2 linked regions of the Herpetosiphon gulosus genome follow. Each later gene encodes a partner of the first gene's protein in a complex. Links are inferred from orthologs where the notes say so. Each region holds a gene or a part of one and is shown on either strand. Other genes may lie near its edges. The genes, in order: dnaG and dnaB.

Region 1 (6,739 bases):
CTTCCAATAAGATCGCTCCCACTTGGCTGTTATCAGGGGCATCTGTGGTAATTGAGATTTGAGCCGTCAATTTGCCATCACTCACAATCATGCTGGCACGATCGATCGTCAAGGCTGTGGTTGGAACTTGGGTTGGCACAAGATCCTCTTCGCCGCCACTTTGGCCCCAAACAGCATAGGCGATTGCAGCCAAAACTAGGAACAATACCACCACAACCAAAATGATCCCTAGCCCACCACCTTTTTTTGGTTCTTCGGGGGTTGGCAACGACGTATAGTCAGTTGGAACATAATCAGCAGGCAACGAAAGTTGATCGGGGACTTTTTTGCGCCGTAACTGCCAAACAGTCGTTGGCTGAGAACGTGGTGTTAAGGCAACTTGAGACATTCGGCTCGCCTCCCCCACGAAGTGTGGGTTACTAAAAAATGCAAAGTTATCGCTTTAGGGCGTATTATAGCGAGGAGAGATTGATTTGACAACGAAGCCAAGTGTTGGCTCTGATACAATAGCCTAGCATTAGTGTCAAGCGAGGTCGTTTTATGCGGTTGATCGTGGTTCGTCATGGCGAAACAGCCTGGAATGCTGAACGCCGTTATCAAGGCCATTTGCCAATTCCGTTGAATCAGCGCGGGCGCGAACAAGCGTTATGCGCTGGCCAACGTCTAGCAAAACTAGCAATCGATCATCTTTATGCCAGCGATATTGCCCGTGCTTGGGAAACTGCCACCATTATTGGCGAGCAAATTGGCCGCACGCCTGAGCCATTAATCGATCTCCGAGAGATCAACGATGGCGATTGGGCCGGCCATACTCCCGAAGAATTGCACGATTTGTTTCCCGACCATATGCAATTGATCAAGCTCAACCCCGATAGCACCCAACGCCTGAATGGCGAATCGTATGCTGAGTTGCAACAGCGTATGGCCAAGGCCTTCGATCACTTTGCGGCCAATCATCACGGTCAAACCGTGGTAGCGGTTTCACATGGTGGCGCGATCCGCGCTTTGGTCTGTCATCTGCTGGCAGCACCGCTCCGCCACTTTGGCCGTTTGTGGCTTGATAACGGCGCATTCGTCGAGATTGTTGCCCACGGCGATGAATGGCGGGTCTTGCGGGTCAATGATGCCGCCCACCTCGATGGGGTGTTTGCCAAGGGCGAATGAGCGCAAATCAAAAGGCAAAAGTCAGAAGGCAAAAGCGAGCATAGAATATAAATATAACGTTTAGGGGTCAGGGATCAGGGGCTAGGGTTTAGGAGCCAACAGTGCTATGATTCAACATCCTGATCCCTGATCCCTGATCCCTCTCCTTTCGTGTTTAAAATAAATTATTCAAGATAATCGCGGAGTTTTTTGCCAAAGCGGGGGTGACGCAGTTTGCGCAGCGCCTTAACCTCGATCTGGCGAATCCGTTCGCGAGTTACCCCAAACTCTTTGCCAACTTCTTCAAGCGTGCGTTGTGTGCCATCTTCTAGCCCAAAACGTAGCTTCAAGACGCGCTTTTCGCGCTCGGTCAGCTGATCAAGTACCTGAGCCACTTGTTCGCGCAACATCTGATGTGAAGCTGCATCGGAGGGCGCTTCAAGTTTTTCGTCGGGCAAGAAATCGCCAAGTTGGCTATCTTCTTCTTGGCCAACTGGGGTTTCGAGCGAAACTGGCTCCATCGAGGTTTTGCGAATTGCCCGTACTTTCTCGACTGTCAGATCGAGTGCCTGTGCTAGTTCTTCATCGCTTGGTTCACGACCATTCTCTTGGGTCAAACGCCGCGCCGTGCGCATCATGCGGTTGATCGTTTCGACCATATGCACCGGAATCCGGATGGTACGGGCTTGGTCGGCGATTGCCCGCGTGATTGCTTGGCGAATCCACCAGGTGGCATAGGTTGAGAACTTAAAGCCTTTGGTGTAATTAAATTTCTCAACTGCACGAATCAAGCCGACATTGCCTTCTTGAATCAAATCAAGCAACGAAAGCCCACGGCCAATGTATTTTTTGGCCACGCTGACCACCAAACGCAAGTTGGCGGTGGTCAGGTGTTCACGGGCTTGCTCGCCACGGTCGATGCGGCGGCGCAAGGCTAGGCGTTCAGCATCCGAAAGCGTATGATCATTCTCGATCAACTCTTGTTGGGCTTTATCGCCATCTTCCATGGCGCGGGCTAGCTCAACCTCTTGTTCGCCTTTGAGCAACGGTACTAAGCCGATTTCGCGCAAATACAAGCGTACCGTGTCGTTGACACTAATGCCTTCATTGGAAAAATCGGCTTCAGGATTCTCGCTGACCGTGATTTCATCGTCATCGTCGCCAGTTTCCTCGACCCGAATATTGGCCTTTTGCAAGGTATCGCGAATTTCTTCGAGTTGTTTATCCTCGTCACGCTGCGAATCGATAATTTGCTGAATTTCGCCAGGCGTAACATAACCTCGTTTTTTGCCAGTGGCTAAAAGATCGCTGAGTGTGCGTAAAGCGGGAAAATCGTCAGTTTCATCACCCGCAAGCTCAGAGTCGAGGATTTCATCGTCAAGAGCCATCTGTTCCTCCTCTAATTATTTGAGCGAATCACGGGTATCAAGAAAATAGCTGCTGCGACGTGGTTCCGAAGTCGCACGCAAATAATGTTGTATGGCCATGGCTTGCTCCAGCAATCGTTCCTGTTGATCAGGTTCGGCGGCGGCAATTATCTGACCAAGGCGTTCGCTCCAGCGCTTGCCTAAACGGTGACGCAATGGGCGCAAACATTCCTCGGCTTCACGAGTCACACGAAAACTACGGGTTGGTGGAGCATGATCCCAATTAAGTAGGCGTTCGCCATGGGCTTGCAATTCGGCTGGTACCGTTTCAAGCCATTCAATTGGATTGGGAGTAGCCATCGCCTGGGCTGAGCGCCACAGATCCCATAATACACGATTTTCGACTCGTTCAAAAAGTTCGCTCACATCGCCACTCCACAACTCGCGCAGAGTTGGCGCTGCGGCTAAATCATCACGTAGCTGTTCGCTGACCACTGCTTGGACTTGGGGAAAGCGAATTAATAACGATAAGAGAAAATCTTCGCGCCGCGCCTCCTGCTCTAGAATTGAAAAAACTGGCGGTGGCGCAGCGGGGCGGCTTTGACGCTGGTTGGGTTTGCGCTGACGCTCTGGTTGGTCGCCGCCAATTGTGCCTTCAATTAACCGTTGATCAACCTTAATCTGGTTGGCAAGCCGCTGAATATAATGCGCTTTTTCAACTGGATCGGCAATTTGATTGAGCAAAGGCGTAAGTCGCTCGACCGCCGCCGATTTGCCCTTGGCAGTGGTCAGATCCAAGCCACGGGTCAAGGTTGCCAGATAAAAATCCATCAACGGCTGGGCATTGGCAATCAGTGTGCGCCATTCCTCAGGGTTGTTGCGCACAATATCATCAGGGTCGCGGCCATCAGGCAGCAGGGCTATCTTGATCGTGGCATCAAGCTCACGCTCCCAGCGCAACATGCCTGAAGCGGTGGGCACAGGTCGCACATGGGTATCGAGCGTTTCGCGCAAGGTTTCCAAGCCGCGCAAGGCCGCCGATTGACCAGCAGCATCGCCATCCATCGCCAAGGTAATGCGCTTGGTCATTTTGTTGAGTTGGCTGGCATGGACATCAGTCAAGGCTGTGCCCATTGGGGCTAGCACATTACGAAAGCCTGCTTGATGGGCCATAATCACATCAACATAGCCCTCAACTACGACCACGCTATCGCTACTGCGAATCGTCTCGCGAGCTTGAAATAGGCCATATAGCAGGCTACTTTTATCAAAGAGCAAGGTTTGGGGCGAATTGATATATTTGGGGTGACCATCGCCCAAGATCCGCCCCCCAAAGCCCACAATCTGGCCCTTGGCATTATGAATTGGAAACATCAAACGCCCACGAAAGCGATCATAATAGCCGCCCTGTTCGCGTTCCAAGGCTAAGCCAACCTCGGCCACTTCGCTCGGATTGGCCCCGTGGCGATCGTGCAGGTAACCCAACAAACTTGACCAATCTTCGCTAGCATAGCCCAACTGAAATTGCTCGACAGTTTGCGGGGTCAGCCCGCGTTGCTCGATATAGCTACGCACATGAGCTGCTTTGGGCGATTGCAATAACTGGTGGCTCCAAAAACGGGCGGCGGCGGCATTCAACTCCAGCATGCGCGAACGCAGCACATCTTCTTGATCATCTTGGGCGGTGCGTTGGCGTAATTGGACTCCTGCGCGGGCCGCCAGTTGATTCAGCGCCTCAGGGAAATCGATGCCCTCGCGTTGCATCAGAAAATCAAAAATTGTGCCGCTGGCTTTGCAACCAAAACAGTGGTAGCTGTTGCTATCGGCAAACACCGTAAAAGCCGGCGTGCGGGTATTCGAATGGAATGGGCAAAAGCCCACCCAATTGCGCCCCGCCTTACGCAGCGGCACATAATCGCTGATGAACGACACAATGTCAATGCGTTCTTTGATATCGTCAATAACTGAGTTCATAATTTAGAGCATAGAACATAGAGCATAGAACATAGGTATGTTTGGCACTACGGCTATCAATGGCTCCTTTTTTAACCGCGAAGAGCACGAAGAGCACAAAACCGGCATTCAAAGCTAGCCTCTGATCGCTGACCCCTAGCCCCTGATCGCTGATCCTTTATTATGCTAAATATCCCGCGCCATCAAATCGGCATAGGTTTCGCGGCGTTGAATGAGCGTCGCCTGCCCGCGATCTAACAGAACCAAGGCTGGGCGTGGCACGCCATTATACGCGCTGGCCATACTGAGTGTATAGGCTCCCGCGACAGGCACTGCCACAAGCTCGCCAACCTCGGCAGCAGGCAAAGCCACTTCCCGAATTAAGACATCGCCCGACTCACAAAACCTTCCGGCCAATTGCACGGGCGCAATCGGCGGAGCACAAGGACGAGCAACTAACGCAGCGGTATACTGAGCATTGTACAACGAAGGCCGCAAATTATCGCCCATTCCACCATCAATATGCAAATAATCGCTACCATCAACCACAGTTTTGTGCCCAGTCACGCTATAGAGTGCCACTCCTGCCCGTGCCACCAACGATCGGCCAGGCTCGATAATCAAGCGCGGCAGCGGAATTTGATAGCGTTGGCAGCCCAAACGCACAGCATTGGCAATGGTATTGGCGTAGGTTTCGATATCGCCAGCTTGCTCGTTGGGCATATAGGCCACCGCCAAACCACCACCTGGGCTGAATTCAGTTAAGAGCCAACTTCGCTCACGCCGTTGCTGATCGGCAAATGCCAACAGCCGACCGATCATCTCGCGCAAGGCGGCCCAATCGCGCATTTGCGAGCCAATATGGGCGTGTAAGCCAACCAAATTCAGACCTGGTGCTTGTAAAGCTAAGCGCACCGCCTCGGCAGCAGTGCCATCCTCTAGTGGCATGCCAAACTTAGCGCTGGCGGCTCCGGTGCGAATATGGGCATGTGCGCCCGCCGCCACATCTGGCGCGATGCGCAAGAGAATCGTTTGCGGTGTTCCCCGTTTGGCGCAATAGTCGGCCAAAAATTTAAGCTGATCAAGATTATCAACCACAATTCGGCCAATCCCAGCCTCGACCGCTTGAGCTAATTCGGCTGGTGGTGTACCATTGCCGTGCAAATGCACATGGTCGAGCGGCATTCCAGCACGTTGGGCAATTGCCAATTCGCCACCTGACACCACATCCAGCCCCAAGCCTAAAGAATGCACTAATCGCGCCACGCCCACATTTAACAAGGCTTTGCTGGCATAGTGAATGCTGACATTGCTGCCATAGGCATGGCGTAACGCTGCACTGTAGCGCATTGCAATCGTGCGAATCGTCTCAGCATCCAGCAGATAGAGCGGGGTTGCATATTCAGCCGCCAGCGCCACCAGATCGCAACCAGCAATCTGCAAGCGATCATGAACAACACTGGCACTGATTGGCCAAACATGGGCGTTAGGCATGCGACGAACTTCGGCGTGTTCCATTGGCTCATCCTCGTGGCTTGGCTAGATGAAATTAGGCGTATCAGGTTTAACAAGCTTTTATGACAGATATCTCAGATCTGTACAATATGGTTTGCACAATGACCATTGTATAGTAAGACCCAGATGCCGTAGATGACGGATCGAGAAACTGGTTCTTTTGCTTAGGAGGAAGTCGCAATGTCTCGATTGAAGGTTCGCTTAACTGGTCTACTTAGCGCTTTAGTTATGGTTGGTACGTTATTCAATGGCCATGCCAATGCTGCTCCATGGGCCAATCGTTCAGCCTTTGTCTCACCCAAGTTCGAAGAAGTCTGGCGACGGTCGGATGATCCACGGGTTCGTGATGGGCGCTCGTTGTATTGGGGTTTTGGGCCGTGGTTTGATTATAACGAATATTACCGTGAATCGCCAAATGGCCTGCGCCGCGTGCAATACTTCGATAAAGCTCGCATGGAAATCAACGGGATCAATGGGAACACCGATGTAACCAATGGTTTGTTGGTGGTTGAATTGGTCTCAGGTCAATTGAAAACTGGCGATAATGCCTATGATAACGCCTATCGCACTGCCGCCGACCGCGTGCCAGTTGCTGGCGATGGCTATCAAACCAACAGTAATTCGCCAACCTATGCCTCGTTCGCAGCGGTTTCAACCTACAACAACAATGGCTACCGTGATCCAGATCGCCGCGATCAATCAATTGCCGATGCGATCGACAAATCGGGCAATAAATCAACCCGCAACGATTTACGCGATGC
Region 2 (5,265 bases), on another replicon or contig:
TGGCTACGGTCGCAATTATTTATTGCCAAAGAAGCTGGCTGTGTTTGCAACACCTGGTTTGATCAAGCAAGCTGAAGAACGCTTGGCCAAACAACGCAAACTCGAAGCGAAACAACGTGAAGAATTACGCGGTTTGGCCGACAGCATCAATGGCGTAACCTTGAAGTTCGTCACCAAAGTGGGCGAACAAGATCGCTTGTATGGTTCAGTAACGAGCTCAGACATTGCTGAAAAATTGCAAGCAGCCATCGGTCAAGAAGTTGATCGCCGCAAAATCCAACTCGACGAGCCAATCAAGCGCACTGGTGTGTATTCAATCGGCGTGCGGTTGCTCGCTGGTCTCGAACCACACATCAATGTGGTGGTCGAAGGTGAAAATGGTGAAGGTAGTGTTCAGCCCGCAGCCGAAGCTGCCGAAGTTGCGAGCACCGAAGCCTAGTTCATTCGTTTGGTCCAACCGCTGATGCCGCGCCAATGAGCGCGGCATCAGTGCTTTAGCCGTTGGTTTCCACAGCTTTTCGACTGTGTATCCACCCGTTATCCCAACATTTTCCACATCCGAGGTCGCTATGGATAAGTCGTTACCCGCCGATATTAACGCCGAACGTGCCACCCTTGGTTCGATTTTGCTTGATCGTGATGCAATTATTCCAGTTGCACCTTGGCTTGCTAGCGACTATTTTTATCTTGAAAAGCATGGCTTGGTTTTCAACGCCCAAGTGGCTTGTTACAACCGCCGTGTGCCACCCGATTTGGTTAACGTTACCGATGAGCTGCGCCGCAAAGATCAATTAGAGGTCGTCGGCGGAGTTCAGTATTTGCTTGAACTTTCGAATAGTGTGCCAACTTCGGTGCACGTCGAATATTATGCCCGTATCGTCGAACGCACCGCTTTATTGCGTCGTTTGATCATCGCTGGTGGTAAGATCGCGGCCCTCGGTTATGACGAAACCCAAGAGCTTGAGGCCGCCCTCGATCAGGCTGAATCAGAATTATTTGCAGTTTCGCAGCGCCGCACCGCCGATGGCTTTATTCACATCGGCGCAGTCGTCGATAGTTTCTTCGAGCAAATTAGCCAAATGCAGGAGCGCGGCGGCGAAGTCGTCGGCCTCAAAACAGGCTTTACCGATTTTGATAAGTTAACCGGTGGCTTGCAACGCTCCGACTTGTTGATTTTGGCGGCACGGCCAGCCACTGGCAAAACCAGCTTGGCCTTGAATATTGCCTACAACGCCGCCAAGGAATCCGAGGCCTGCGTGGCAATTTTTAGCCTTGAAATGAGCCGCGATCAGCTGATGCAGCGGATTTTGGCCACCGAAACAGGCGTGGATATGCAAAAGCTGCGTACCGGCCAAATTCGTGATAGTGATCTACAATTACTCACCGAGGCGCTTGGCAAGCTCTCCACTATGTCAATTTATATCGATGATTCGCCTGGCGCTAGCATTATGGATGTGCGCTCCAAATGTCGGCGCTTGCAAGCCGAGGCAGGCATCGATCTGATTATCATCGATTATTTACAGTTGATGCAGGGTGGCGGCAAGCGCGATGGCAACCGCGTGCAGGAAATTAGTGAAATTAGCCGTGGCCTCAAAGCTTTGGCGCGGGAAATTAATGTACCCGTGATTGCACTCTCGCAACTTTCGCGGGCCGTCGAAAGCCGCACCACCCACGTTCCCATGCTCTCCGACTTGCGCGAATCGGGGTGTCTCACAGGCGATACCCAGATCTATTTGCCTGATCAAGGTCATTATGTCCGAATCGATCAATTAGTTGGGCAACCAGGCTTTAATGTTCTAGCGCTGAATCAAGCAACTTGGAAACTAGAATCACGGCCTGTTAGCAATGCCTTTACGACTGGTACAAAGCCTGTTTTCAAACTCCTTACCAAGCTAGGGCGTAGTATTCGCGCCACGGCTAACCATAAATTCTTAACCATCGATGGTTGGCAACGGCTTGATCAATTGCATCAAACCAGTCAAATTGCTATCTCCCAAGCAATTGCCCACGAATTGGGCAGCACCAGCCAGCCAACAGCGATTGAATGGGAAACAATCATCAGTATCGAGCCAGATGGCGTTGAGCCAGTTTATGATTTGACCGTAGATACGTTGCATAATTTTGTGGCAAATAACATCATTGTGCATAACAGCATTGAGCAAGATGCGGATATTGTGATGTTTATTTATCGTGAAGAGCTGTATGATCCCGAAACTGACAAAAAAGGCATCGCCGAAATTCACCTAGCCAAGCATCGTAACGGCCCAACGGGGATCGTGCCCTTGCGCTTTTTTCGCTCGACAACGAAATTTTCCAATTTAGAGACCTATCGCCAGCCTGAAGGTTATTAGTACCCTCCCATACCCCCGCTTCCGCACGCGAGGCGAGGGGTTGGGGTGAGGGAATGTTAACTTATTGGAGCGCCATTTTGGCCTGGGTTTCTTTGAGCGGTTTGGGTGCAGCGCGTTCTAACTCACTGGGTTCAGGTAGATCGGCGGCAAGTAGCAGCGGCGAGTTCAGCACATGCTCAAGTAATTCAGCCAATTGAGGTTGCAGATCAATCGTGTGATCAAGCAACCACAATAGTTCAAGTAGTTCATCATCAAATTCCCAACGTTCAGGCAAGATTTGATCAAGTGGTGATGAGCTACGTCCGGAAGGTTCGGCCATGCGATAGCCCAACCACGATTGCACGACTTTCAAGCCCGAAACGCTAAAATTAAACACTTCGGGCCGAACATGGCTAAACAGGCCACTTACGCCGATGCTCAATTGTTGCTGTTGGGCATCGTAATGATAATCGCTGGGATATTCGCTTTGGCTTGTGCCAACCTCGCAACGCACCCGCCCCGCTGGCAGCACGCCCTTGGGTTGTTCGCTCGGCATACAGCGTTGGCCATAGCTATGCAACCAAATCAGGCGTTTACCCAAATGTACCGCTGTGCGAAATAGTTCGCCATCGCTGGTGAGTGGAATGCGCGGCCCCGGCGTGCGTAGCTCGCTTTCAAAACGGGCAACATATGCGGGGCTAGCCAATAGCACATAGCAATAGGCCATGAGATCAAGCGCCGTCAGGTTAAAGCCTAATTCAGTGGCAAGTTGTTCTAATAAACCTGCTGGCAGATTAGCTTGGCTCGCCGCCGCATCACGCCATAATGGAATAACATCTTTGCCGCCGCGATTACAGAAATAATCCATATCAGGAAGTAGATGACTTATAACTGCCGAGGCTCCAGATCCAAGAACTTTTGTAAGCAAACTAGTGAGATAGATTTGATTTTCGCTATCAGCGCTATGCAAATCGGGGCGTAAAAAATCACCAACCCGATTATCGACAATTGCCCACTGACGATCAAAACTACGATAGCCAATTTGTTGAATTGTAATAGGTGTTTTAGGATCAGTTAACCATCTGAGAGCTGGCAAGCGAGTTGTTTTATCGGTTAATCCGCCATAGAGTTTATCAACCTTACGATCGCGCGTTTCGTTAAATAGTTCGGCTTTATTTGCTGCTTTGATGAAATGTTCCCAACGGCGCTGTATGGTTGCTTGATTTGCTGCAATCGGCCATTTACGTTTATATTGCATGCCACTAATCTGCCATGGAAACAGATCGGTTAATCTTGGCCACGTTGCATAAGCTCCGTTTGCCGCAGGAATAAATGGATCAAACCACGCGCTGCTACAGGTTTCCCATGCAAGGTCATTCAAGTGCTTGACCTTGGCAATTTGGGCTAATTTCTCTTCGGTTGTGCCCTCGATACGGCAATAGTGGACGGTTGCGGGCTGATTTGGCTGAGGTGCTGCATAACGCACGCCGACCGCAATCACCACGGGAGTTTCAATTACAAAGACATTTTCAGTTTTGCGCGTGCCCAAATTATCACCTTCAAGGTCGATCAGCCACAACTCATCGAAGATTTGGCGCATCTGTTGGCGCATTCCGACAAAACCTGGGCCACGTAAATATGATGAAGCCGTGATAAAGCTAATTACCCCACCTTGTTGCGATTGAGGTTGTTCAAAAACCTTCCACAATGCCCAACGCCAAAAATACACATAATCGTTGTAGATATTTTTAAGATGGACTCCCTCACCTGCATCAATAACTGGCTGAGTAAACCTATTAAAGATTGGCGTTTCGTGCTCATTGCCAAAGCGCACCCAACCACCTTTACGTTCAACCTTATCTTGTTGCTCTTCATCAATGATTTGACGATTGTAAGGTGGATTGCCAATACACACCAACACTTCGGTTGATTGCTTGACCTTGGACGCACGTTTTTGCTCCTCACTTAGGCTGCGCAACGCCAAGGTTATTTGTTGTGGTGGAGAACTAGTGGGTGAATCGAGGGTATTGGCCAAATAGACATGCACCCCATCAGCGGGCAATTGGGCTTGTTCGGCGGCAATCGCCTGCGAAAAGCGCAAGTGGGCGACAGCATATGGCCCAACCAATAATTCAAAGGCATGCATATTTTGGGCAGCAAAGCCAGCATATTGAGCTCGCAAGCCCTTGCCACGCTCCTGTTCAACCAGTTTGAGACTTTCTTGTAAGGCAGTTAAGAGATAGGTTCCCGTGCCAGTTGCCGGATCGAGCGTGACCACCTTGGGATCAACCATGCCATAGGGCGCATTGAAATGCTGAGCCAACAACTGATTCACCAAGCCAACTTGGGCCTGAATAATCTCAATCGGGGTGTAGTAAACCCCGCGTTGTTTGCGCAAATCCTTATCGTAGGCAGTCAAAAAATCTTCATAAAAATAGAGCCATGGATCGCCGCCACTAGCAAAAATCGCTGGGTCAACCGCCTGAATAATTCGTTCAATCACATCGATTGAGGTGGCAATCACCTCACGGGCATCCAAATCGCCCAATAGGTTTAAGGTATCGGAGAGTAAGCGATGGCCTGCACGCAAATTGCTAACCGCTTGATTGATGGTGATTGAAGCTAAACCATTTTGACGCGCTAATAACAAGGCATAGACCATGGTTTGAGCATAGGCATCGGCAAATTCGAAACTGCTGGCATCGGCAAATAAATAATTACGCCAAGTCTTTTCTAAGATGCTCAAGGGCGATTTAGGGTCTGGTAGGGCTTCCAACACATCGCTACGTAACAAACGACACAGCGGTGCTAATAGTTGGGCCAGTTCTTTAGGATTGCGCGGTACAGTAGGTTTCCACAACATAAAATCACGAATAAGCTCGGTCAAATCATCAAGATTAGCCTTGTTGATCGCACTTGCACCATCGCTCGTAAC

Evidence for each region.
Region 2: the proteins of dnaG (region 1) and dnaB are in contact, whole or in part, in a crystal structure (PDB 2R6A), measured with the Geobacillus stearothermophilus proteins. The link is inferred for Herpetosiphon gulosus from one-to-one orthologs. Residues at the interface, in WP_049624496.1 of Geobacillus stearothermophilus: Lys456, Leu457, Leu458, Pro459, Ala460, Asn463, Ala464, Leu467, Leu535, Leu536, Ile537, Ala538, Gln544, Glu545, Asp548, Tyr549, His552; in WP_033016901.1 of Geobacillus stearothermophilus: Ser13, Glu15, Ala16, Gln18, Glu91, Leu92, Asp94, Ala95, Val96, Pro97, Thr98, Ala99, Ala100, Asn101, Tyr104, Tyr105, Ile108.

Annotation. Positions count from the first base shown.
Region 1 is NZ_BAABRU010000013.1:69,415-76,153, forward strand. What follows is about bases 2,016-4,925. They hold dnaG (DNA primase), read right to left. Parts: upstream 4,485-4,925; coding sequence 2,547-4,484; downstream 2,016-2,546. Other genes in these bases: rpoD (RNA polymerase sigma factor RpoD), read right to left, coding at 2,016-2,531; lysA (diaminopimelate decarboxylase), read right to left, coding at 4,650-4,925. Also shown: ABEB26_RS17685 (SH3 domain-containing protein), read right to left, coding at 1-388; ABEB26_RS17690 (histidine phosphatase family protein), read left to right, coding at 541-1,164; more of rpoD, read right to left, coding at 1,329-2,015; more of lysA, read right to left, coding at 4,926-5,981; ABEB26_RS17710 (hypothetical protein), read left to right, coding at 6,159-6,739. UniProt on the Escherichia coli protein: RNA polymerase that catalyzes the synthesis of short RNA molecules used as primers for DNA polymerase during DNA replication.
Region 2 is NZ_BAABRU010000001.1:336,748-342,012, reverse strand. Bases 1-2,960 are described here. They hold dnaB (replicative DNA helicase), read left to right. Parts: upstream 1-569; coding sequence 570-2,351; downstream 2,352-2,960. Other genes in these bases: ABEB26_RS01500 (type ISP restriction/modification enzyme), read right to left, coding at 2,413-2,960; rplI (50S ribosomal protein L9), read left to right, coding at 1-439. Outside these bases: more of ABEB26_RS01500, read right to left, coding at 2,961-5,265. UniProt on the Escherichia coli protein: The main replicative DNA helicase, it participates in initiation and elongation during chromosome replication. Travels ahead of the DNA replisome, separating dsDNA into templates for DNA synthesis.